Regions from separate parts of the Mesorhizobium sp. C277A genome, predicted to be linked through region 1. Evidence: predicted binding sites of a transcription regulator. Region 1 holds the regulator's gene; each other region holds the start of a gene.
The links. Region 1 encodes LexA, which represses DNA repair genes until DNA is damaged. Its sites were predicted from a motif close to TGTTCNNNNTGTGTTCNG; they were not measured.

Region 1 (8,244 bases):
AGCGCATCATCGGCTTGAAGCGCGGCACCGGCGGCACCTCAGGCGCCTCCTATCTGAAGAAGATGCTGGAGGTCGTGCTGTTTCCGGAGCTCTGGACGGTCCGCACCCGGCTCTAGAGCATTTCACCGTTTAACGGAAACGGCGAAATGCTCTAGCTCTTTGATTGACGCAATTTCGGACGGAAAACCGCTTCACACTTTTCCTGAAATTGCTCTGGTTTCTCACGTAACCGCGGTCTTCACCGCGAAGCGGGCGTCCTGCCAGGCGCCGGTGCGCAGAATATCCTCCAGGACTTCGACCGCCTGCCAGACATCGCCATATCCGACATAGAGCGGCGTGAAGCCGAAACGGATGGTCGACGGCGCCCGGAAATCGCCGATCACGCCGCGCTCGATCAGCGCGCGCATCACCTGATAGCCATGCGGATGGAGGAACGACACCTGGCTGCCGCGCTGGCTGCCGTCGCGAGGACTTTCCAGTTCAAGCCGGTAGGCGCCGCATCTGGCTTCGACGAGCTGGATAAACAGGTCGGTCAGCGCGATGCTTTTTCTGCGCACCGCCGCCATATCGACGTCGTTCCAGATATCGAGCGCGCCCTTGAGCGCCCGCATCGACAGCACCGGCTGCGTTCCGCACAGGAAGCGGCGAATGCCGCTGCCGACGGCAAAGCCCTGCTCGAAGGCAAAGGGCCGCGCATGGCCCCACCAGCCGCTGAGCGGCTGGTGGGCATCGTCATGGTGGCGCTCGGCCGCGTAGATGAAGGCTGGCGAGCCCGGGCCGCCATTGAGGTATTTGTAGGTGCAGCCGACGGCGAAATCGGCATTGGCACGGTCAAGTTCGACCGGCAAGGCGCCGGCCGTGTGGCAGAGATCCCAGATGATCAGCGCGCCGGCGTCATGTGCCTTGCGCGTCAGCGCCGCCATGTCGCGCAACTGGCCGGATTTGTAGTTGACGTGGTTGACCAGGATGACGGCAACGCTGTCGTCGATCAGCTCCTCGATTGCGGCCGCGTCGACGCCCTCCAGCCGCAGCCGCGTTCCCGGCCGGGTCGAGGCGACGCCTTCGGCCATGTAGAGGTCGGTCGGGAAACTGTCGCCCTCGGCAACGATGACCGACCGATCCGGCCGCATGCCGAGCGCTGCGTGCAGCAGCTTGTAGATGTTGATCGAGGTTGTGTCGCAGACCACCGTCTGCCCATCAGCCGCGCCGATCAGTCGCCCGAGCTGATCTCCGAGTTCCACCGGCATGTTGAACCAGCCGGCGGTGTTCCAGGCGCGAATGAGGTCGTGCGCCCATTCCTGCGTGGCGGCCTGCTGCAGTTCGCTGAAGACGACCGCTGACGCGGCGCCCAGGGAATTGCCGTCGAGATAAATCACGCCTTGCGGCAAGACAAAGCGTTCACGCATGGAGCGCAGCGGATCGGCGGCATCCATTGCTTCGATTGTAGCGAGATCGGGTGTCGTGCTCATGATCCGGCGCCCCTCCATGGACAAACGCGCGCGGCGGAGCCTGCCGCCCAAACATGCCGGCGATCTTGAGTGGTCGCCCTTGAACTGTCAAACATTATATATAAATCACCCATTGAAAGGCTTTGATATATAATGATCCGCCCGAGCGTTTATGTCTGATGGATCACGATGCTGGATGACGAGCAGACCTCGAAGACGGAAGTGGCCTATCGCCTGCTCAGGCGCGATATTCTTGCGACCCGGCTGGCGCCTGCCGCGCCGTTGAAGCTGAGCACGCTGCGCAACACCTACGGCATCGGCTGGACGCCGTTGCGCGAGGCGCTGTCGCGGCTGGAGGCGGAACGGCTTGTGACCGCCATCAGCAACCGCGGGTTTGCGGTCGCTCCCGTCTCTCGGGCGGAGCTCGAGGATTTGGCACGTGCGCGGCTGGTGGTCGAACTGCCCCTGCTGGTGGAATCGATCGAGAAGGGCGACCGTGAGTGGGAAGACGCGGTCGTTGCCGCCCACTATCGTCTCTCACGGTGCGGGTCTGTTCTCGACGATCCATCGGATGATGCGGTCGACGCGTGGTACGAAAAACACGATGCCTTCCATGCGGCGCTGCTCAGTGCCGCGACATCCAGCTGGCTGCTGCGCTTCAATGCAACGATTTCCGACCAATTGCATCGCCATCACCGCTTTCTGGGTCTGGCCCCGACGCTGCGCGCCGCCGCCGGCCGCACGGACGGACACCGGAAGGCCGTGGCGGCCCTGCGCGACGCCGTGGCGATCGAACACCATACCGCCCTGATGGAAGCGGCCCTCGATCGCGACGTCGAACGTGCGAAAACTCTGATGACCGCTCACATCGGCTACACGCTGCGGGTCTATGCCCAGAGAGAACCCCGCGCGGATGCTGCGCAGCCCCGTCCGAAAAGGAAGCGGCGATCGTAGCCGACGACGCAGGGCACTTTGTCTTCGTTTCACCCCGTTGCTGGCAACTGGGCGCAGGCGGCGCTCGCAGCGCCGAACGTTACGCTGAACAAAACGTCAACACATTCATTAAACTTTAAAAGGTTGCGGAACACAACTGGAACAGATAGTGTTTGTTCTGGGTTTGTTTTTTCTGATTCTGGTTTCAGAACCCTTGGGGGCCGCGATGCTGACGCGCAAACAACATGAGCTTCTGATGTTCATCCATGAACGCCTGAAGGAGAGCGGAATCCCGCCGTCCTTCGACGAGATGAAGGAAGCGCTCGACCTCGCCTCCAAGTCCGGCATCCACCGCCTGATCACGGCGCTTGAGGAGCGCGGTTTCATTCGCCGGCTGCCGAACCGGGCGCGCGCGCTGGAAGTGCTGCGGCTGCCCGACTCGATCGCACCAGGCCTCAATGCGGCGAGGAAGTTTTCGCCGAGCGTCATTCAGGGCAGTCTTGGTCAAACCGGCCAAGGGCAAGGCGGCCAAGGACAAGGCGCGTTGGGCCAAGGCGGTCTCGGCCGCCAGATCAAGCCGGGCTCGCCGTCGCGTTCGATGTCGGCCGGCAATGACGATGCCGTTTCCGCGATTTCAATCCCGGTTATGGGACGCATCGCCGCCGGCGTGCCGATCGACGCCATCCAGCATCAGACCCATTCGATCTCGGTGCCGCCCGATATGATCATGGGCGGCGAACACTACGCGCTCGAGGTCAAGGGCGATTCGATGATCGAGGCCGGCATTTTCGATGGCGACACGGTCATCATCCGCAATGCCGACACAGCCAGCCCCGGCGAGATCGTGGTGGCGTTGGTCGACGATGAGGAAGCGACCCTGAAACGCTTCCGCCGCAAGGGCGCCTCGATCGCCCTGGAAGCCGCCAACCCGGCCTACGAGACCCGCATTTTTGGACCGGACAGGGTGAAGGTGCAGGGCAAGCTTGTCGGATTGATCCGGCGCTACTGAGCCGGCTTGGGTTTGTACTTTTCACGCTGGTTGTAAGGCGGCAGGCCGCGCGCTTCGCGGGAGAAGCGGCGTTGCTCGTGCCAGGGGCGATACGGCTTGTCGACGGCGAAGCGGATGGTTGGCGCTGCAGCTGCCGATTGCGGATCGAAGAAGACGGCGGCGCTGCCGTCGCGGGCCAGCTGTTTCTTCGTCACGACCAGCACCAGCGGGTCGCGGCACGGATTGTAGGCGGTGGCGTCATCGATGACGATCAGGCTCGCGAAGGCACAGGCCGGCCGCGCCGTCTTGCGGTCTTTCGCAAGCGCTACAATGGCTCCGGAAGGGTGCCGGGCGATACAGAGATCGCCGGTGCAATAGAAGGGCGAGCCGGGCGGCAGATCGAGCGGATCGAGATCGAACCGCGTATCTGTTGACTCGAAAATCTCAGGTGGGATAATGGTTTCGGCCCGCAGCGCCCGTTTCCAATTGTCCGTGGTGAATTCGTTGGAGCGTTCGCGGTTGAGGGCGAGTTCGCCGCCACCGATCGGCATGGCCACCAGATGCGCATCCTCGGATATGAGCACGTCGGGCGTAAGCACCTGCGGCACCGTCAACAGGCCGGCCAGCGCGAAAGGCACGGCCGCCAACCTGAGCCAGGTGGTGGCCATGGTGGCGATGACGAGGGCGACCGCCACCAACAGCACCGAGCGGATGGAGATCAGCCCGACGGCGTCGACCGGCGAGCGCTCGGAAATCCAGGCCGATATAGCGATCATCGCCATCAGACCCTTGCCCATCACATAGAGGAACGGCCCGTCGGCGCCGAACGGCATCGCCAGTGCGCTGAGCACGGCAAAAGGCATGACGATCAACGAAACAATCGGCATCACGGCCAGATTGGCGATCAGGCTGAGCGGCGACACACGCTGAAAATGCCAGATGGCGAACAGCAAGGTTGCACTGCCGGCGATGATCGAGGTCATGGCGAGGCCGCCCATGGCCAGCGCGAATTTTCGCGACAGGAAGCCGACGAAGGAGCGCTTTGCCGGCGGCGTTCTCACCTTGTCGGCGCGGTAATCGGCCCAGCCGGCATAGGCGCCGACAAGGGCGGCGGTGGCGGCAAACGACATCTGGAAGCTGGGACCGACCACCTCGTGCGGCGACACCAGGATGACGGCAATGGCGGAGATCGCCAGATTGCGCATGGTGAGTGCGGCGCGATCAAACAGCACGGCGACAAGCATGACCGCCAGCATGATGAAGCTGCGCTCGGCGGCAACCACGACGCCTGAAATGACGAGATAGGCGGCGATGGAGACGAGTGCTGCCACTGCTGCATATTTCTTGACTGGGCGGCGCGAAGAGAAATCGGGAAACAGCGCAAAGGCGCCACGCAGCAACGCCATGATGGTGCCGGCAACCAGCGCCATGTGCAGGCCGGAGATGGAGATGATGTGGTAGATGCCGGTGCGCCGCATCGCTTCGTTGACCTCGTCCGGGATGCCGGCGCGCACCCCGACAATCAACGCCGCGGCAATCTCGCCTTCGGCGCCGCCGATTTTGCCCCTGATATGGTCGGCAATGTTTTCGCGCGCGTTCTCGATTGCCGAGGAGAGCCGCGCGGTCAGCGGCGGCGGTCCCTGCGTAGCAATGGTTTTCGGATTGCCGAGAAAGAAGCCGCTGCCGCCGATACCGGTGAAATAGCTGTCGAAGGAGAAATCGTAGCTCTCCGGCCGCACCGGACCGGTCGGCGGCAACAGCCTGGCATAGCCGGTGATCAGGGAGCCGGCGGTCATATCGGCGGGAACGGTCCGCGCCGAGAGCCTGACCCGCTCCGGGGCGTAGCGCAGCTCGGGGTAAGCGGTCGAAACCACATCGAGCGTCAGCCTGATGCGGCCGCTTTCCATCTGTTCGAGACTGACGACGCGGCCGGTCAGCCGTGTCTGGATCTCGGAGCCGAGCATCTGCGTTCCGGCGCGCCAGGTCTCGACCTTGGCGGCGACGACGCCGAGCGCGCACAGCATCGCGGCCATGCAGAACAGATGCGTCCTCGGCCGCGATCGCGTGGCGACAGCGCAACATGTCGCCAGCACCACAATGGCGATTGGCTGCGCAAAGCCCGGCTCGCCGGCCAGCGAGAAATAAATGATGACGCCGGCCGCCAGGAAAACCGGCACCAGCAGGAAGGCGACGCCCCGGTCGAGCTCCGTGTTGGCGGCCACGGCAAGGCTGCGGCGGAGCGCGGGCCATGACGGACGGCGAAGCCGTCTGCGCAGACGGGCGATAGATCCGGGCGCTGTGACTTGCGCCGGCAACGCGTGACCGGGCAGCGCAGGCGCGACGCCGGGATGCGGCTCAGGCAGCGCGAGGGGCAGCGGCTCGGCATAGGGACTATCGGCAAACAGCGAGCGTTCGCTGACGCTTGCCTCGGCGCCTTCGCCTTCCTTCGTGCCCCGGCCACGTCCAGCCATCGGGTCTGCCCCTTGCGCCCCAGACCCCTATGCTACATGAACGCGCAAAGCGCGAAAGTCCGCGTGATCACGTCCACCGCGCCGGAATCGACCATCACCTGGCAAGGACGCTCAATCCTCAATCATATCCTGGCCCTCCGCTCTCAGGCGAGCAAGCCCATCGTGCATTGCCTTCAATTGTTCCGGTGTATGACCCTGCCATTCACCGAGTTCACCCAGGATGAGCAACGGATCACGGGAGCGGTAGGATTTCGTCGGATTACCGGGAAATTTTTTGTCGGTCAGGTTAGGGTCATCCATAAAAAACTCCGTCGGCTTTACGATGTAAATCCTTTGACGACCGTCACCCGTTGCAAGCTCTGCTCCCCAGATGGCGGCTTCCAGTGTCTGGGTGAAATAGATCCATGACAGTGGTTTACCTCTGAAATTGGAAGGGTGGCCGACGCTCAGCAGATCCCCGGGTTTCAAATCCGCCCGGGTACCATGGTAGAACGGATCACCCTCCGTATGGTCGGCGTTTTCGGTCATCGGTAGTCCTTCTTTCAATCATGCCTCCTTCGTGGCGAGACCGGCCTGCACACAGTTGCGGTGTTCACGATAATGATTGCAGAAAGGTCAATATGCGTGACCAAGCCAACGCTGTCACGGCGGCGTTGTAGTCGGGCAGTGCCGCATCCGTGAAGAAATGTCCGCTCGTCAGAGGGGGCTACCACCGTCGCAGCGATGTTCCAGGCACTGTGACGGACGCTGCAGCCGAATGAAACCCAGACATTGACGCTGCTGCCAAATGAGGTTGCGCGGAGGTGCGAACAGATTTTGTGCTACAAGGCTCCGGCCTGTTGACGCAACCGATAATTGCCGACGTGCCCCGGCCTCGTCCAGCCATCGGGTCTGCCCCTTGCGCCCCAGACCTCCTATGCTACATGAACGCGCAAAGCGCGAAAGTCCGCGCGATCACGCCCCGCTTTCCAAGCTTCCCGAGAGTTCCATGTCCGACACGGTCGTCACCCGTTTTGCCCCCTCGCCCACCGGCTATCTGCATATCGGCGGCGCGCGCACGGCGCTGTTCAACTGGCTGTACGCCAAGCACACCGGCGGCACGATGGTGCTGCGCATCGAGGACACCGACCGCGAACGCTTCAACGAGGCGGCGACACAGGCCATTCTGGATGGGCTGACCTGGCTCGGCCTTTCCTGGGACGGTGAGGCCATATCGCAGTTCGAGCGCGCGCCGCGCCACCGTGAGGTGGCCGAGGAGCTGGTGCGCCTGGGCAAGGCCTATTACAGCTACGAGACGCCTGCCGAGCTCGAGGCGATGCGCGAGGCCGCACGCGCCAAGGGCCTGCCGCCTCGCTACAACGGCCAGTGGCGCGATCGTGCCCCCTCGGAGGCGCCTCCCGGCGTCAAGGGCGCCATCCGCATCAAGGCGCCGACCGAGGGCGAAACCGTGGTGCACGACCGTGTGCAGGGCGAGGTGCGCTTCCCCAACAAGGACCTCGACGATTTCATCATACTGCGCTCGGACGGCAATCCGACCTACATGCATGCCGTCGTCGTCGACGACCATGACATGGGCGTCACCCACATCATCCGTGGCGACGACCATCTGACCAACGCCGCGCGCCAGACGGTGATCTACAACGCGATGGGCTGGGACGTCCCGTCGATGTCGCATATCCCGCTGATCCACGGCGCCGACGGCGCCAAGCTGTCGAAGCGGCACGGCGCACTCGGCGTCGAGGCTTATCGCGCCATGGGCTATCTGCCCGAGGCGCTGCTCAATTATCTGGCACGGCTCGGCTGGAGCCATGGCGACGACGAGATCATGTCGATCAAGGACATGATTTCGTGGTTCGACATCGGCGATGTCAACAAGGGTGCGGCGCGCTTCGACTTCGCCAAGCTCGAGTCAATCAACGGCGCGCATATGCGCAAGATGGCCGATGCCGAGCTGTTCGACATTTTCGTCGCCACTCTGCCATACCTGGAAAGCGGACCGGCTATCGCCGCCCGTCTCGACGACGCCAGGAAGGCGCAGCTGCTGGCTGCCTTGCCGGGCCTGAAAGAGCGCGCCAAGACGCTGGTGGAACTGGCCGATGGCGCGGCCTTCCTGTTCGTCGAGCGGCCGCTGCCGATCGACGAGAAGGCGGCAGCACTGCTCAGTGCCGACGCGCGCGCGATCCTGCGCGGCGCACATGCCGCTTTGCAGACTGTTTCGGGCGATTGGTCGGCTGCCGCGGCTGAAGCCGCGGTGCGCGAGTTCGCAGCGGCCGGCGGCCACAAGCTCGGCGCCGTGGCCCAACCGCTCCGGGCGGCCCTTACCGGCCGTAGCACCTCGCCCGGCGTGTTCGACGTGCTTGCCGTGCTTGGCCGCGAGGAAAGCGTGGCGCGGATTGCGGATCAA
Region 2 (8,244 bases), 410 kb from region 1:
TGGCGAAGCCGAGTTCGATGGGGTCGCGATCCTTGTGATTGATCAAAAGGAACAGCAGGACAATGGCCATGGCGACGATGCCGAGCGTGATGGCAAAGATGCCCAGCACTGGGAGGTCCAGTTCGCGCGCGTTCTTGCTGAGATAGCGGCCGGACAGCAGCGGCATCTTGGCGATGACGAGCGCGATGAAGACGACGAAGAAGGAATCGGCGGCAATCGAGATCGAATAGGCAAGCCGCGTGAAGACGGGGAGCGATCCAATCAAAGGCAATACCGCGGCAAATACGACCAGACCGACGGCTAGCGACACAAAGAACTGCTTGTGCCGCTGCAAGGGGTTATTCGGCGATGTGTCGGCCATAGCCCGACCTCGGATGATGCTTCACGTCTGGTCGGGTGTGACGGATTTCAGAGCCCGCCGCAAGATGCGGTCGAGTTCGCCGAGAAAACGCGAGCGATCCTGTGGCGCAAAGCTGGCATTGTAGCCCTTGCTCTCGCCGGTTTCGCGCAGATGCTGTTTCAAATCGCGCATAGCCACCGCCATGCCGATGGTCTCCGGCGTGAATGGGCGTCCGGTCGGCCCGAGCACATGGGCGCCGAGCGCGACTGTGCGGGCGGCAAGCGGGATGTCGGCTGTGATCACGATGTCGTTGGCCTTGGCATTGTCGACGATCCAGTCGTCGGCGGCGTCGGCGCTCTTGGACACCACGATGTTGCGGATCATCGGATCGCGCGACGGGCGCAGGCCGCCATTGGAGACGTAGGTGACGACGACACCATGGCGCTCGGCGACCTTCTCGACCTCGGCTTTCACCGGGCAGGCGTCGGCGTCGACGTATATGGCGGGTGCGGGCATTGTCTCTCCAAAACGAACATGGGGCCGGCATGTTATCCGGCCCCATGCCAGAAATCTTGGCTTGTCAGGCTGGCAGCGCGCCCGACTTCTTCGCGGTCCAGGTGGCGATATAGTCCATCAGGCCGGGGTTGAGACAGTCATAGGGTTCTAGGCCGATCGACTTCAACTGGCCGCGGATGCCGTCCATCCGCTTCGGGTCGACGCCGGATTCGATGATCGACGAGACGAAAGCGGTGAAGCCCGGCGGCGACCAGCCGTCTTCCTCGAAACGTTCGGGATGGATGAAGGACAGGCCCTTGAACGGATGGTCGCGTTCGACCGGCCCGTGCATGTGGACGCCGCAGCCGGTGCAGGCATGGCGCTGGATCAGCGCCGAGGGGTCGGCCACCTTCAGCTTGTCGCCATTCTCGGTCACGGTGACATCGCCGGTGCCGGCGACCGCCACGACCGAGAACACCGCGCCGTCTGGCTTCCAGCATTTGGTGCAGCCACAGGCATGGTTGTGGGCGATCTGGCCCTTGACCTTCACCTTCACCGGCTTGCTGGTGCAGGCACAGACCAGCGTGCCGCCGGCAAAGCTTGCGCTTTCCTTCGGCAGGCCATTGTCGATTTTCGGATGCAGTTTCTCAGGCATTATCTTCCTCCCTTGTTGAACCCATGCAACTACAGTCGCTGGCCCTTCGGTCGGCGGCTTCTTCTCCTCAATAAACGACGACGCTCCTGATCGACTTGCCCTCATGCATAAGGTCGAAGCCCTTGTTGATGTCTTCCAGCTTCAGCAAATGGGTGATCATCGGGTCGATCTGGATCTTGCCGTCCATGTACCAGTCGACGATTTTTGGCACGTCGGTGCGGCCGCGTGCGCCGCCGAAGGCGGTGCCCATCCAGGTGCGGCCGGTGACCAGCTGGAATGGCCGGGTCGAAATCTCCTGGCCGGCGCCGGCCACGCCGATGACGACCGACTTGCCCCAGCCGCGATGCGAGGCTTCCAGCGCCTGGCGCATCACCTTGGTGTTGCCGGTGCAGTCGAATGTGTAGTCGGCGCCGCCGATCTGGTCGGCGCCGCGCTTGGTCAAGTTGACGAGGTGAGGAACGATGTCGCCGTCGATCTCCTTCGGATTGACGAAATGCGTCATGCCGAAGCGCTCGCCCCATGCCTTCTTGTCGTTGTTGAGGTCGACACCGATGATCATGTCAGCGCCGGCGAGCTTCAGGCCCTGGATGACGTTGAGGCCGATGCCACCGAGACCAAAGACGACAGCAGTCGCGCCTTGCTCGACCTTCGCGGTGTTGATGACCGCGCCGATGCCGGTGGTGACGCCGCAACCAATGTAGCAGATTTTGTCGAAGGGCGCGTCCGGGTTGACCTTGGCGACGGCGATCTCGGGCAAAACGGTGAAATTGGAGAAGGTCGAGCAGCCCATATAGTGGAAGATCTTGTCCTTGCCGATCGAGAAGCGCGAGGAGCCATCGGGCATCAAGCCTTGGCCCTGCGTGGCGCGGATGGCGGTGCACAAATTGGTCTTGCGCGACAGGCAGGATGGGCACTGCCGGCATTCCGGCGTGTAGAGCGGGATGACGTGGTCGCCCTTCTTGACCGAGGTGACGCCCTTGCCGACATCGACGACAACGCCAGCGCCTTCATGGCCGAGGATTGCCGGAAACAGGCCTTCGGGATCGGCGCCCGACAGGGTGAACTCGTCGGTGTGGCAGATGCCGGTCGCCTTGATCTCGACCAGCACCTCGCCTTCGCGCGGTCCGTCGAGGTCGACCTCCATGATTTCCAACGGCTTTCCGGCGGCGACAGCGACAGCGGCGCGGGTTTTCATTAGGCAATTCCTCCCAAGGCGATTGGTCTTCAGGCTTTCAGGGTTTTTATACTGTTTCAACCCGATTTGGCGACCAAATATGGCGCAAATCTTGGCCCAGTCGTCGGCGAGCCCAACCTTCGCCCCTCGGCACGGCCCTGGCGGGCAGGGAGTGTCTTGATGGGTGCGCTGCCGGCGGTGCTTGAGCCCGGCTGCCGAAGCCCATAAGAAGGACGAAAGACCGAGGAAACGCCTTCGATGTTCACGAAAATCCTGATCGCCAATCGCGGCGAGATTGCTTGCCGCGTCATCAAGACGGCGCGCAGGATGGGGATTGCCACCGTAGCGGTCTATTCCGACGCCGATCGCGACGCCGTGCACGTCGAAATGGCCGACGAAGCCGTGCATATCGGCCCATCGCCTGCCGCGCAAAGCTATCTTCTGCCTGAAAAGATCATCGCCGCCTGCAAGGAGACGGGCGCGCAGGCCGTGCATCCCGGCTACGGATTTCTGTCGGAGCGGGCCGCCTTCTGCGAAGCGCTTGAGGCTGAGGGCATTGTCTTCATCGGTCCGAAACCCAAGGCTATCAAGGCGATGGGCGACAAGATCGAATCGAAGAAGTTCGCCAAGGCCGCTGAGGTGTCGACGGTTCCCGGCTGGCTTGGTGTCATCGAAAATGCCGACCATGCCGAAAAGATCGCCGGCGAGATCGGCTATCCCGTGATGATCAAGGCCTCGGCCGGCGGCGGCGGTAAAGGCATGCGCATTGCCTGGAGCCAGTCGGAAGTGCGCGACGGCTTCGACCGGGCGCGCTCGGAGGCGAAAAGCTCGTTCGGCGACGACCGCGTCTTCATCGAAAAGTTCGTCGTCGATCCGCGTCATATCGAAATCCAGGTGCTGGCCGACGCGCATGGCACCGCCCTCTATCTCGGCGAGCGCGAATGCTCGATCCAGCGCCGGAACCAGAAGGTTGCGGAAGAGGCGCCGTCGCCATTCCTCGATGCCAGGACGCGCAAGGCCATGGGCGAGCAGGCCGTGGCGCTGGCCAAGGCGGTCGACTACCAGAGCGCCGGCACCGTCGAGTTCATCGTCGATGCTGAAAAGAACTTCTATTTCCTTGAAATGAATACACGATTGCAGGTCGAGCATCCGGTGACGGAGCTTGTTACCGGCATCGACCTGGTCGAGCAGATGATCCGTGTCGCCGCCGGCGAGAAGCTGGCGATCGAGCAGAGCGACGTCAAGCTGAACGGCTGGGCGGTGGAAAGCCGGCTCTATGCCGAGGATCCCTATCGCAATTTCCTGCCCTCGATCGGCCGGTTGACGCGCTACCGGCCGCCGGAGGAGGGCAAGTTCGGCGATGTCTTCATCCGCAACGACACCGGCGTCACCGAAGGCTCCGAGATTTCGATGTTCTATGATCCGATGGTGGCAAAACTCTGCACCTGGGCGCCCACGCGTATCGAGGCCATCGATGCCATGTCGGAAGCGCTGGACAGTTTCGTCGTCGACGGCATCGAGCACAACATCCCGTTCCTGGCGGCGCTGATGCAGCATCCGCGCTGGCGCGAGGGGCGGATATCGACGGGCTTCATCGCCGAGGAATATCCTGACGGCTTCGCGCCGATCGTGCCCAATGGCGATGAAAAGGCAGTGCTGGCGGCGATCGCCACCGCGGTCGAGCTTCTGCGCCGCGATCGGCTTGACCGGCTGGGCGGGCGGCTGGCGCCGCATTCGGGCGCACTCAAGCGCGATTGGGTGGTGAAGCTCGGCGACGACTATCTCCAGGCTTCGATCATCGAGGGCATGATCTCCATTCCGATGGAAATCGATCTGTCGGTCGATGGCGGCAAAGCGCTGACCGTGGCGTCCGACTGGCGGCCGGGCGACCTCATCTGGCGCGGCACTGTCGGTGCCCGCAAGGTCACGGCGCAGATCAGGCCGCTGCCGAACGGCCTGCGCATCGCCTGGAAGGGCATGTCGGTGACGGCGCGCGCCATGCTGCCGCGAACGGCTGAACTGGAAAGGCTGATGCCGGAAAAGGTGGCGCCGGACACGTCCAAGATGCTGCTTTGCCCGATGCCGGGCCTGGTGGTGTCGATCGCGGTTGCCGAGGGGCAGGAGGTCAAGGCCGGCGAGACGCTGGCCGTGGTCGAGGCGATGAAGATGGAAAACGTGTTGCGCGCCGACCGCGATCTTGTCGTGTCGAAGCTCAACGCCAAGCCGGGTGACAGCCTGGCTGTGGATGCGGTGATCATGGAGTTCGCCTAGAGATTGTTTGGAAATTCTACTCCGGCGGCCATCTGAAGGCGGTTTCTGCGCTTCCCGTGCTCACGGACCAATGGCCGCTGCGCTCCGGTTCTCGAAACCACCATCATATGACTCGCCAGAGCGAATTTCGAACAATCTCTGAGCCGTGCGGCTGGGTACGGAAGCCTGTGGTCGGTGGTCATTTGTGCTGGACTGGCATCGCCCGGTCCGGGACAATACATCTCCATCGACTCAAAGCCCTTCGAGCAATTTGATACATCATGGCGGATGACAAACTTCCACGCGATCCCCTGAAGCGCGAAGCAGCGCTCGCTGCTGCGCGCCCTGAGGCACCGGCGCGGCGGTTCATCCATCTGCGCGTGCATTCGGCGTATTCGCTGCTCGAGGGAGCCTTGCAGGTCGCCGCTGTCGTCGCCCATGCCGTCAAGGACGAGTGCCCGGCAATCGCCGTCACCGACACCAACAATCTGTTCGGCGCGCTGGAATTTGCCCAGAAAGCGGTGAAAGAGGGCATCCAGCCGATCATCGGCTGCCAGATCGATCTCGCCTTTTCCGGCGAGACCAGTGACGCACAGCGCGACCGCCGCCGCCACGGGCCGGAGATGAACGCCGTGGTGCTGCTCGCCGCCACCGAGGTTGGCTATAGCAACCTGGTCAGGCTGGTCAGCCAGGTCTATCTGGAGACGCCGCCGGGCGAGCCCGTGCATCTGACGTCAGCAATGCTGGAAGGCCATAGCGATGGCCTGATCTGCCTCAGCGGCGGGCCGCGCGGCCCGATCGGCCGGGCGCTGAAGGAGGATCGCCGAGATCTTGCCGAGACGCGGCTTCTGGCACTCAAGGCGCTGTTCGGCGACCGGCTCTATGTCGAACTGGACCGTGTTTCCGGTTATGACCGCGCCATCGAGAAATCATCGGTCGACCTTGCCTATATCCATGATCTGCCGCTGGTCGCCACCAATGAGGCGTTCTTCGCCGCCCGCGACGACTATGAAGCGCATGACGCGCTGATCGCCATTGCCGAAGGGTCCGTCGTTGCCGCCGACAACCGCCGCCGCCTGACATCGGACAATTTCCTGCGCAGCCAGGCCGATATGGCGCGGCTGTTCACCGACCTGCCGGAAGCGATCGACAACACCGTCGAGATCGCGCTGCGCTGTTCCTATTATCCCAAGACCCGCAATCCGATCCTGCCACGCTTTACCGGCGGCGATGTCGCCGACAATGAGGTGGCGCTGAAAGCGGAGGCCGATGAGCTACGCCGGCAGGCGCATGAGGGGCTGGAGGCGCGGCTGGCTGCGCATGGGCCCACTTCCGGCTACACGGTCGAACAATACCGCGAGCGGCTCGATTTCGAACTCTCCATCATCGAGAAGATGAAGTTTCCCGGCTATTTCCTGATCGTCGCCGACTTCATCAAATGGGCCAAGGCGCAAGGCATTCCGGTCGGGCCGGGCCGTGGTTCGGGCGCCGGATCGCTGGTCGCTTATTCCACGACCATCACCGACATCGATCCGCTGCGCTTCTCGCTGCTGTTCGAGCGCTTCCTCAACCCCGACCGCGTGTCGATGCCCGACTTCGACATCGACTTCTGCCAGGACCGGCGCGAAGAGGTCATCCGCTACGTCCAGCAGAAATATGGCCGCGACCAGGTTGGGCAGATCATCACCTTCGGTACGCTGCAGGCGCGCGCGGTGCTGCGCGACGTCGGCCGCGTGCTGCAAATGCCTTACGGCCAAGTCGACAAGCTCTCCAAAATGGTGCCGCAGAACCCCGCCAATCCGGTCAAGCTGGCGGATGCCATCGCCAACGAGCCGCGCTTTGCCGAGGAGGCCGAGAAGGAGCCAATCGTGCAGACGCTGCTCGATATGGCGCAAAAGCTGGAAGGGCTCTACCGCCACGCTTCGACGCACGCCGCCGGCATCGTCATCGGCGACCGGCCCTTGTCGGAACTGGTGCCGATGTACCGCGATCCGCGCTCCGACATGCCGGTCACCCAGTTCAACATGAAATATGTCGAACAGGCCGGGCTGGTGAAGTTCGACTTCCTCGGCCTGAAGACGCTGACCGTGCTGGAGACGGCAGTGAAGCTGATCCGCCGGCGCGGCATCGAGATCGACCTGGCGACGATCCCGCTCGACGACCCTGAAACCTACGCCATGCTGTCGCGCGGCGAAGTGGTCGGTGTGTTCCAGGTGGAAAGTGCCGGTATGCGCAAGGCGCTGATCGGCATGCGGCCCGACTGTATCGAGGACATCATCGCGCTGGTGGCGCTCTACCGCCCCGGCCCGATGGAGAACATCCCGACCTACAACGCCAGAAAGCATGGCGAAGAGGAGATGGCCTCGATCCATCCCAAAATCGACCATCTGGTGAAGGAGACGCAAGGCGTCATCGTCTACCAGGAACAGGTGATGCAGATCGCGCAGGAGCTGTCGGGGTATTCGCTCGGCGAAGCCGACCTGCTGCGCCGCGCCATGGGCAAGAAGATCCGCGCCGAAATGGACAAGCAGCGCGAGCGCTTCGTCACTGGTGCGGTCGAACGCGGCGTCGGCAAGCCGCAGGCCGACTTCATCTTCGACCTTCTGGCCAAGTTCGCCGACTACGGCTTCAACAAATCGCACGCGGCCGCCTACGCCGTCGTGTCCTACCAGACCGCCTATCTCAAGGCGCATTACCCCGTCGAGTTCCTGGCGGCGTCGATGACGCTCGACATGGGCAACACCGACAAACTCGCCGATTTCCGCCAGGATGCGCTGCGTCTCGGCATCGAGGTGGTGGCGCCGTCGGTGATGACCAGCTTCCGCAATTTCGAGGTCGGCGAGAACCGCATTTACTATTCGCTGGCGGCCCTCAAGGGCGTCGGCGACGCTGCGGTCGAGCACATCGTCGCCATGCGCGGCGAAAAGCCGTTCAAGAATCTCGCCGATTTCTGTGAAAGGGTCGATCCCAAGATCGTCGGCAAGCGCGTCTTCGAAAGCCTGATCATGGCCGGCGCGCTCGACTGCTTCGGCCACGACCGCGCCCAGATGATGGCCGGCGTCGAACGGATGATGGGGCTGGCTTCTCTGGCGCAGCAGAATGCCATTTCGGGCCAGCACGACATTTTCGGCGCGTCGCTCGGCGCGCAACAGCAGGCGCTCAATTTGCCGCAGACCGATCCGTGGCTTGCCGCCGACCGGCTGCACCGCGAATTCCAGGTCGTCGGCTTCTATCTTTCGGCGCATCCGCTCGACGAGTACAAGGCGGCCCTGCAGAAGATGCGCGTGCAAAACTGGGGCGAGTTCTCGGCTGCGGTCAAACGCGGTGCCG
Region 3 (8,244 bases), 430 kb from region 1:
TCGGCGTCGGTCATGATGATCACGCGGTCGTAGCGCAAATCCTCGTCGCGGTATTTCGAGCGCGTGCCGCAACCGAGCGCCTGAATCAGGTCCGAAATCTGCTGGTTGGCGGCTAGCTTGTCGTTGCCGGCGCTGGCGACGTTGAGGATCTTTCCGCGCAGCGGCAGCACCGCCTGGCTGGCGCGGTCGCGCGCCTGCTTGGCCGAGCCGCCGGCCGAGTCGCCTTCGACGATGAACAGTTCGGCGCCCGCGGCGGCATTCTGCGTGCAGTCGGCGAGCTTGCCGGGAAGGCGCAGCTTGCGCACCGCATTCTTGCGCGACACTTCCTTTTCCTGGCGCCGGCGCACCCGCTCGTCGGCGCGCGCAATCACCCATTCCAGCAGCTTGGAGGCTTCCTGCGGATTGTCGGCCAGCCAGTGGTCGAAGGGATCGCGGATGGCGGTCTCGACAATGCGAATGGCTTCAATCGTTGCCAGCCTGTCCTTGGTCTGGCCGACGAATTCCGGCTCGCGGATGAAAACCGACAGCATGCCGGCCGCCGAGATCATGACGTCTTCGGAGGTGACGATCGAGGCGCGCTTGTTGCCGACCAAGTCGGCATAGGCGCGAAGCCCGCGCGTCAGCACATTGCGAAAGCCGGCCTCATGCGTGCCGCCCTCGCCAGTCGGGATGGTGTTGCAGTAGGAGTTGACGAAGCCGTCACCGCCGAACCAGGTCACCGCCCATTCCAGCGAGCCGTGGCCGCCCTGCTTCTCGCTCTTGCCGGCGAAGATTTCGCGGGTCACCTGGAAATCATCGCCGAGCGATGCCTTGAGATAGTCCTTCAAGCCGCCGGGGAAATGGAACTCCGCCTTGGCCGGCGTCTGGTCCTTTTCCTTGATCAGCGATGGGTCGCAGCTCCAGCGGATCTCGACGCCGCCGAACAGATAGGCTTTCGAGCGGGTCATGCGATAGAGCCGTGCCGGCTCGAAGGCGGCGCCCTTGCCGAAAATCTGCTCGTCGGGATGGAAGCGGATTTTGGTGCCGCGCCGGTTGTGCACTTCGCCGAGCTGCTCCAGCCCGCTCACCGGAACGCCGCGCGAGAACCTTTGGCGGTAAAGCTGGCGACCGCGCGCGACCTCGACTTCGAGATGGTCCGACAGCGCATTGACGACCGAGACGCCGACACCGTGCAGACCGCCGGAGGTCTCATAAACCTTGCTATCGAACTTGCCGCCCGAATGCAGCGTCGTCATAATGACTTCGAGCGCCGGCTTCTTGAATTTCGGATGCGGATCGACCGGAATGCCGCGGCCATTGTCGGTGACGGTCAGAAACCCGTCGGCCGACAGCTCGACATCGATGAAAGTGGCATGGCCGGCGACCGCCTCGTCCATCGAATTATCGATGACCTCGGCAAACAGATGGTGCATCGCCTTGTCGTCGGTGCCGCCAATATACATGCCGGGACGGCGCCGCACCGGCTCCAGCCCCTCCAGCACCTCGATGTCGGCGGCGCTATAGCCCTCGCTGCCGTCCTTGGTCGCGGCAGGACGCTTCGTGGCCTGCACCAGCGGGTCGGCCGGGCGCGAAGGTGTCCGAGCCGGTTGGGGCTGCTTTTCCAGATTGCCGAAAAGATCGTTGTTGTCGTCCATGCCTGCCATAGAATCCGGTGCCGCGAATCACCCGTCGATACTGCCACGCTTTTCGGCGCCAAGCGACGGAAGTTCCTGTTACGTTCGGGGATTTAACCCCTTCTTATCCTAAAACCTTTCGATAACCAAGCCGGCGGAAATAGGTCCGTGCGGAGCCGCTGGGATTCCTGAATCTTTAACAAAGCGGCCTAGCGTCGCCCCAACAAAACAAAAGACCACGAGAGTCAGGGGTTGGTTGTGAGGGGCAAGGCCATAACGATGATTGGCATCGCTGCCGTCTTCGGCGCGATTTCAATCTTTGCCGCGGATTTCTGGGTGAAAAGCCAGGCCAAGGCCGATGCCGAAGAGAAAACGGCGTCGATCCCGGCGCCCGCCGTCCCCAAGGTTGTCTTCAAGACCATCGTGGTGGCCAACGCGCCGCTGCGTTACGGCATGGAGCTTGACCGGGCGCAGCTCAGCGAAATCCCATGGTCCGAGGATTCGGTGCCGCAGGGCGCGTTCACCACAGTCAATGCATTGCTCGCCGAAGGCAGCCGCGTGGTATTGTCGCCGATCGAGATCAACGAGCCGGTGCTGATCAGCAAATTGTCGGGGCCGAACGGCCGCGCGACGCTGTCCAACATGATGACGCCCGGCATGCGGGCGGTGACAATCCGCACCGACGAGATCGCCGGTGTCGGCGGCTTCGTCATGCCGGGCGACCGGGTCGACGTGGTGCTGACACGCGATGCGGGCGAAATCCAGGAAGTGGCCAAGAACGCGCAGGGCGCTGCCGGATCGACCGTTACCTCCGAGATCGTCGTCTCCGACGCCAAGGTGCTGACCGTGGGGCAGGGCGCCGACGAGCGCCAGACCACACCGCAGATCGCCAATTCCGTGACCATCGAGGTGACGACCGAAGGCGCGCAGAAAGTGGCGCTTGCCCGCACCGTCGGCACCTTGTCGCTGTCGCTCCGCTCGGCCGCCGACGGTGGTGCCGCCAAGGACGGCGTCACCACCATCTCGTCCTTCGGCGGATCGGTCGCCTCCGGCGTCCAGGCCGCTGCCGGCGCGCTGTTCACTGCCGCGACCAAGGAGCCTGAGAAGCCGAAATTCAAGACGATCATCGTGACGCGCGGCACGCAGGTCGAAGAATACCAGGTTCCTGCGCGGGACCAGCAATAACTGCCGGTGGGAACCGGGCGAAGGACGGGACAGATGTCGGGACTTCATGCATTTCAGACGACGAAAGGGCTGCGCCCAATGCGGGCGCTTGCGGTGGGGGCTTGCCTTGCCGCGGCCGTAATGCTCGGCCTCAGCGCGCCAGCCAAGGCCGACAACGATATAGTCCATGTCTCGTCGACAACGAATGCGTCGATCAAGGTGGCCAAGGGCAAGCCGAAGACGGTCATGACCAATGCCGCCTTCTACCAGATCGTCATCGGCGATCCGGAGATCGCCAACGTCAATCCGCTGACCGACAAATCCTTCTATGTGCTGGGCAACAATCTCGGCACCACCGGCATCGCGCTGTTCGACGAGAACAAGCAGCTGGTCGGCACCGTAGACATCGAGGTGACGCTGGACACCGACCAGCTGGCCAGCACCATTCGCGCCAGCGTGCCGGACGCCAAGATCAAGGTCGGCTCGGCCAATGGCCGCGTCGTGCTGTCGGGCGAGGCCGATGACGCGGTCGCCGCCGAGAAGGCAAGCAAGATCGCCAGCCGCTTCTCCGGCAATGAGGAAGTGATCAATTCGGTCAACATCTCGTCCTCGCAGCAGGTTCAGCTCAACGTCCGCTTCGTCGAGATCAATCGCCAGGCCGGACAGGATCTCGGCGCCAAATACAGCGCCAATTTTGCTTACGGCATTGGCGGGCGCGACGTCACCATCGAGCCGGGCTCGGTGCCGGGAGCCGGCAATGGCGAGATCATCGGCCGGCTGCTGTCCAACGGCCTGTCGATCGACGTCGCCATCAAGGCGCTGGAGGAACGTGGCCTTGCCCGGCGGCTGGCAGAGCCGAACCTGATCGCCCGCTCGGGCCAGACGGCAAGCTTCCTCGCCGGCGGCGAGTTCCCGATCCCGGTCTCCGAGGACAATGGCAAGATTTCCGTCAGCTACAAGAAATACGGCGTCAGCCTCGACTTCACGCCGACGGTTCTCAAGGACGGGCTGGTCAGCCTTGACATCGCGCCGGAAGTGTCCTCGATCGATGCTTCGGCCTCCTACAATATCGGCAATATCTCGGTGCCGGGCTTTATCGTGCGCCGCGCCAGGACATCGGTCGACCTGAAGAACGGCCAGAGCTTCATGATCGCCGGCCTGCTGCAGTCACAGAACGACATCACCACGTCGCGTCTTCCCGGCCTCGGCAAGCTGCCGGTGCTCGGCTCGCTGTTCTCCTCCAAATCATATCAGCGGCGCGAGACCGATCTGGTGATCATCGTCACCCCCTATCTGGTCAAGCCGGTCGATCCGTCGAAGAAGCTGCTCGAGCCGACCGACGGCACGCAGCCGGCCAGCAATGTCGACTATTTCCTAAACAACACCGAGGAAGTGAAATCGTCCGACGCCAATCGTGCAGTGGCAATGGCCAGCGGCAGTACGGCACAGCCGGCCGCGGTCACCACCGTCGGGCATTTCCTCGACCTGCCGAAGGATTGAAGCCATGCGCGTGGAACCATGCATCGCCCTGCTGCTCGCCGGCCTCGCCAGCGGCTGCACCAGCGACGACTATATCCGCTCCGAGGGACCGACGATGGCGGCCGGCAACGCACAGGCCGCCAATACGGCCATGCAGATGGTCGATCCCTGGAAATACGGCGTCCAGAACACCAGGCTGCTGGTGCCGGCGCAGCGCAGTGAGGCGGCGGTCAACGCCGCCGACCAGGCTGCTGCCGCCAAGGCAGTGCAACCGACAGCGACAACCGATTGATTTGCCCGGTGATTTGACCGGGAATGACCTGACAGGCTGACAAAATGGCAAGCGGCATAAAGACCAAGAAAATCCTGCTGGTGTCCAGCGACCGGACCTTTGTGCAGGATACGCGCACCGCGTTCGCGGCTTCGGAGGTGATCCAGCTTTCTACCGTTGAGAAGAACATTACCGAACTGCGCGGCGAGGTCCAGGAAGCCGATTTCGGCGCGCTCATCGTCGACATGGATGCGGCAAAGCTGGAAGAGATCGAGTCGCTGCAGCGCATCATGCGCCGGCTTGAAGGCCGCGTTCCGGTGGTCGTCGTCACCCAGGAATTCAACGCAGCCGCGGTGCGTATCCTGGTGCAGCTCCAGGTCGCCGATTTCCTGGTCAAGCCGATCACCACCGCCGATCTGGTGCGGTCGGTCGTGCGCGCGCTGCAAGGGCCGGGGCGCGAGGAAAACACCGAGTCGCAGATCTATACCTTCATGCCGGCCGCCGGCGGCGTCGGCACCACGACGCTGGCGCTGCAGACCGCCTTCCAGCTGCATCATTCGGTGACGCGCGGCGCGTCGACCTGCGTGGTCGACCTCAACTTCCAGCAAGGCGCCTGCGCCGAATATCTCGACCTCGAGCCGCGCTTCGACATCACCGAAATCGAGAACCAGCCCGAGCGCCTCGACCGTCAGCTGCTGGACGTGATGCTGTCCAAGCATGCGAGCGGGCTCTGCGTGCTGGCGGCGCCAACGCATCCGTCGGAAATGCGCTCGTTCAAGACCGATGTCGTGGTGCGCATGCTCGATCTCGTCTCGGCCTATTTCGACAACGTCGTCATCGACATGCCGCGCACCTGGTTTCCGTGGACGGAGACGGTGCTGCTCGGCTCCAACAAGCTCTACATCGTCGCTGAAATGACGGTGCCATGCCTGCGCCATACACAGCGGCTGATCCAGGCGGTCTACGAGACGGCAGGCAAGGAAGTGAAGCCGAACGTGATCGTCAACCGTTTCGAGCAGAAGATGTTCGACAACGGCATCAAGCAGGCGGATGTCCAGGAAATCCTGGGCGAGCATTTCGTCGGCGGCATCTCCAACAATTACCGGCTTGTGCGTGAAGCGGTCGACCGCGGCGTGCCGCTGCATGAGATCGACCCGAACGCCAATGTCGTCAACGATCTGAAGAGGATCATCCTGCCGGAAGAAGCCGTGGTGACGCCGGAGAAATCGCGCTCGCTGTTCGGCATCGGCAGGGGCCTCCTGAAGAGGAAAGCCGGATGACCAGCCGCTTCTCGACCCTGCAGAACCGTGACGTCCGCGCGCTGAAACCGGCCGAGGCGGCGCCGGTCGCGCATCACGCCGTGGTCATCCCGACGAACCGCAAGGCCTTGCCGCCGAAGCCGGAGACAACACCGGGAAAAAGCGCCAACAAGGTGCTCGATGCCCGCGTGCGCATCCACCGGCTGCTGCTCGAGGAAATCAACCTGGTCGCGCTGGAGCGCCTGCCCAAGGATGAGATGCGCCGGCAGGTGCAGGAGTTCGTGTCGGAAAAGACCCGCCAGGAGCGTATGGCGATCAACACCGTCGAACTTGAAGCGCTGGTCGATGACATCGTCGATGAGATGGTCGGCCTCGGCCCGCTGGAACCGCTGCTCAAGGACCCCGACATCAACGACATCCTGATCAACGGCCACCAGAACTGCTTCGTCGAAAAACGGGGCAAGCTGCAGCAGGTCCATATCCCGTTCAAGGACGAGGCGCATCTGTTGCGCATCGTCAACAAGATCGTCGCCGCCGTCGGCCGCCGGGTCGACGAATCGCAACCGATGGTCGATGCCCGCATGCTCGACGGCTCGCGCTTCAACGCCGCCATTCGCCCGGTCGCCGTCGACGGGCCGCTGGTGTCGATCCGCAAGTTTTCAAAGAACAAGCTCGGCCTGCACAAGCTGGTCGAGTTCGGCGCCATCACCCAGAATATGGCCGAGGTGCTGGCGGCGGCAGTCCACGCCCGCAAGACGACCATCATCTCGGGCGGCACCGGCACCGGCAAGACGACGATGCTCAACGCATTGTCAGCCTTCATTCCGGAAGACGAACGGTTGATCACCATCGAGGACGCGGCCGAACTGCAGCTGCAGCAGCCGCATGTCGCGCGCATGGAAACGCGCCCCGCCAACATCGAAGGTCATGGCGAGCTGAAGCAGCGCGACCTGGTCAAGAACGCGCTGCGCATGCGCCCTGACCGCGTCATCCTCGGCGAGTGCCGCGGCGAGGAGGCCTTCGACATGCTGCAGGCGATGAACACCGGCCATGAAGGCTCGATGGCGACCATCCACGCCAACACGCCGCGCGACGCCATTTCGCGCCTCGAGCAGATGCTGGGCATGACCGGCATGCCGATGACGGTGCAGTCGATCCGCAGCCAGATCGCCAGCGCGCTCGACCTTATCGTCCAGCTGACGCGACTGTCGGACGGCAAGCGCAAGGTGACCAGCGTCGCCGAGGTGACCGGCATGGAAGGGGACGTCATCCAGATGCAGGAGATATTCCGCTTCGTGCGCACTGGCATGGAGGCCGACGGCAAGATCCTCGGTCACTACGAGGCGACCGGCATTCGCCCGCGTTTCCTCGAGGACCTGCGCAATATGGGCATTGAATTCCCCGGCAAATATTTCGAACCCGGCCGGCCGCAGGAGTAGCCGGGTGTTCGAGAATTTCAGCCCGATCTATGTCGTTTATGCCGCGGCAGCGCTGACCGGCATCATGATCGCCGAAGGCTGCTATCTGCTCTATGCCGGCCGCAGCGACAAGCGCCTGGCCATCAACCGGCGCATGAAGCTGCAGGAAAACAAGATCAGCCAGGAACAGGTGCTGATTCAGCTGCGCAAGGAACGCGGCCTCGATTCCGGCACGTCATTCTTCTCGCCCGACCGTTTTCGCGCGCTGCGCACGCAGTCTGGCATGGTGATGCCGTTGCCGAAATTCCTGACGATGACGACGGGCGTCGCGCTCGCGATGATGCTCGTCGCGCTCTGGTACGGGCTGCCGCTGTTGCTCGCCATTTTGCTGTTTGTGGTGCTGACAGCGCTGCTGCCGGTGATTGTGCTGCGTTCCAAGCGTGCCCGGCGGGTGAAGCGTTTCGGCGTGCAGTTGCCGGAGGCGCTGGAATTGATCACGCGCGGCTTGAAGGCCGGGCATCCGGTTCCGGTGGCGATCTCGATGGTGTCGCGCGAGATGTCCGATCCGATCGGCACCGAATTCGGCGTTATCTCCGACGAGGTGACTTATGGTTCCGACCTGGTTTCTGCGCTGAATTCACTGTTCGACCGCGTCGGCCAAGAGGATCTGCCGCTGTTCGTCACCGCGGTTTCCATCCAGACGAGTTCGGGCGGCAATCTGCGCGAGATCCTCGACGGGCTGTCGACGACGATCCGCGAACGCGGCAAGCTGCGCCGCAAGGTGCGCGCCATTTCGACTGAGGGTCGTATGTCGGCCTATATCCTGACGGCGGTGCCGGCACTGCTGTTCGCCACCATCATGGTGATGATGCCGCAATTCTATCAGAGCGTCTGGGATGTACCGAAGACGTGGTATCTGCTGGGCGGTTCCGTGACATGGCTGATGCTGGGCAACATCATCATGTTCAAGATGTCGAACTTCCGGTTCTGAGATGGAGCAGATGATCCAGTTTCTTGCATCGCTGGCGCCGACGTCGCTG

Region 2: dnaE (DNA polymerase III subunit alpha) is a predicted target of LexA. The motif match lies at 5,052-5,069, and genes of this name have one in related genera.
Region 3: parE (DNA topoisomerase IV subunit B) is a predicted target of LexA. The motif match lies at 1,705-1,722, and genes of this name have one in related genera.

What each region holds. Positions count from the first base shown of each region.
Region 1 covers NZ_JAMYVW010000002.1:1,928,316-1,936,559, reverse strand. The annotation lists gene kynA (tryptophan 2,3-dioxygenase) at 1-116, shown strand, start outside; gene kynU (kynureninase) at 222-1,469, opposite strand; gene NKK52_RS09690 (GntR family transcriptional regulator) at 1,638-2,402, shown strand; gene lexA (transcriptional repressor LexA) at 2,608-3,390, shown strand; gene NKK52_RS09680 (ComEC/Rec2 family competence protein) at 3,384-5,840, opposite strand; gene arr (NAD(+)--rifampin ADP-ribosyltransferase) at 5,952-6,368, opposite strand; gene gltX (glutamate--tRNA ligase) at 6,829-8,244, shown strand, end outside.
Region 2 covers NZ_JAMYVW010000002.1:2,334,024-2,342,267, reverse strand. The annotation lists gene NKK52_RS11770 (DUF1345 domain-containing protein) at 1-361, opposite strand, end outside; gene NKK52_RS11765 (YaiI/YqxD family protein) at 383-856, opposite strand; gene gfa (S-(hydroxymethyl)glutathione synthase) at 921-1,490, opposite strand; gene NKK52_RS11755 (S-(hydroxymethyl)glutathione dehydrogenase/class III alcohol dehydrogenase) at 1,558-2,685, opposite strand; gene NKK52_RS11750 (acetyl-CoA carboxylase biotin carboxylase subunit) at 2,923-4,935, shown strand; gene dnaE (DNA polymerase III subunit alpha) at 5,196-8,244, shown strand, end outside.
Region 3 covers NZ_JAMYVW010000002.1:2,354,097-2,362,340, reverse strand. The annotation lists gene parE (DNA topoisomerase IV subunit B) at 1-1,634, opposite strand, end outside; gene cpaB (Flp pilus assembly protein CpaB) at 1,893-2,798, shown strand; gene NKK52_RS11845 (type II and III secretion system protein family protein) at 2,877-4,277, shown strand; gene NKK52_RS11840 (hypothetical protein) at 4,282-4,548, shown strand; gene NKK52_RS11835 (CpaE/TadZ family protein) at 4,593-5,807, shown strand; gene NKK52_RS11830 (TadA family conjugal transfer-associated ATPase) at 5,804-7,225, shown strand; gene NKK52_RS11825 (type II secretion system F family protein) at 7,230-8,195, shown strand; gene NKK52_RS11820 (type II secretion system F family protein) at 8,197-8,244, shown strand, end outside.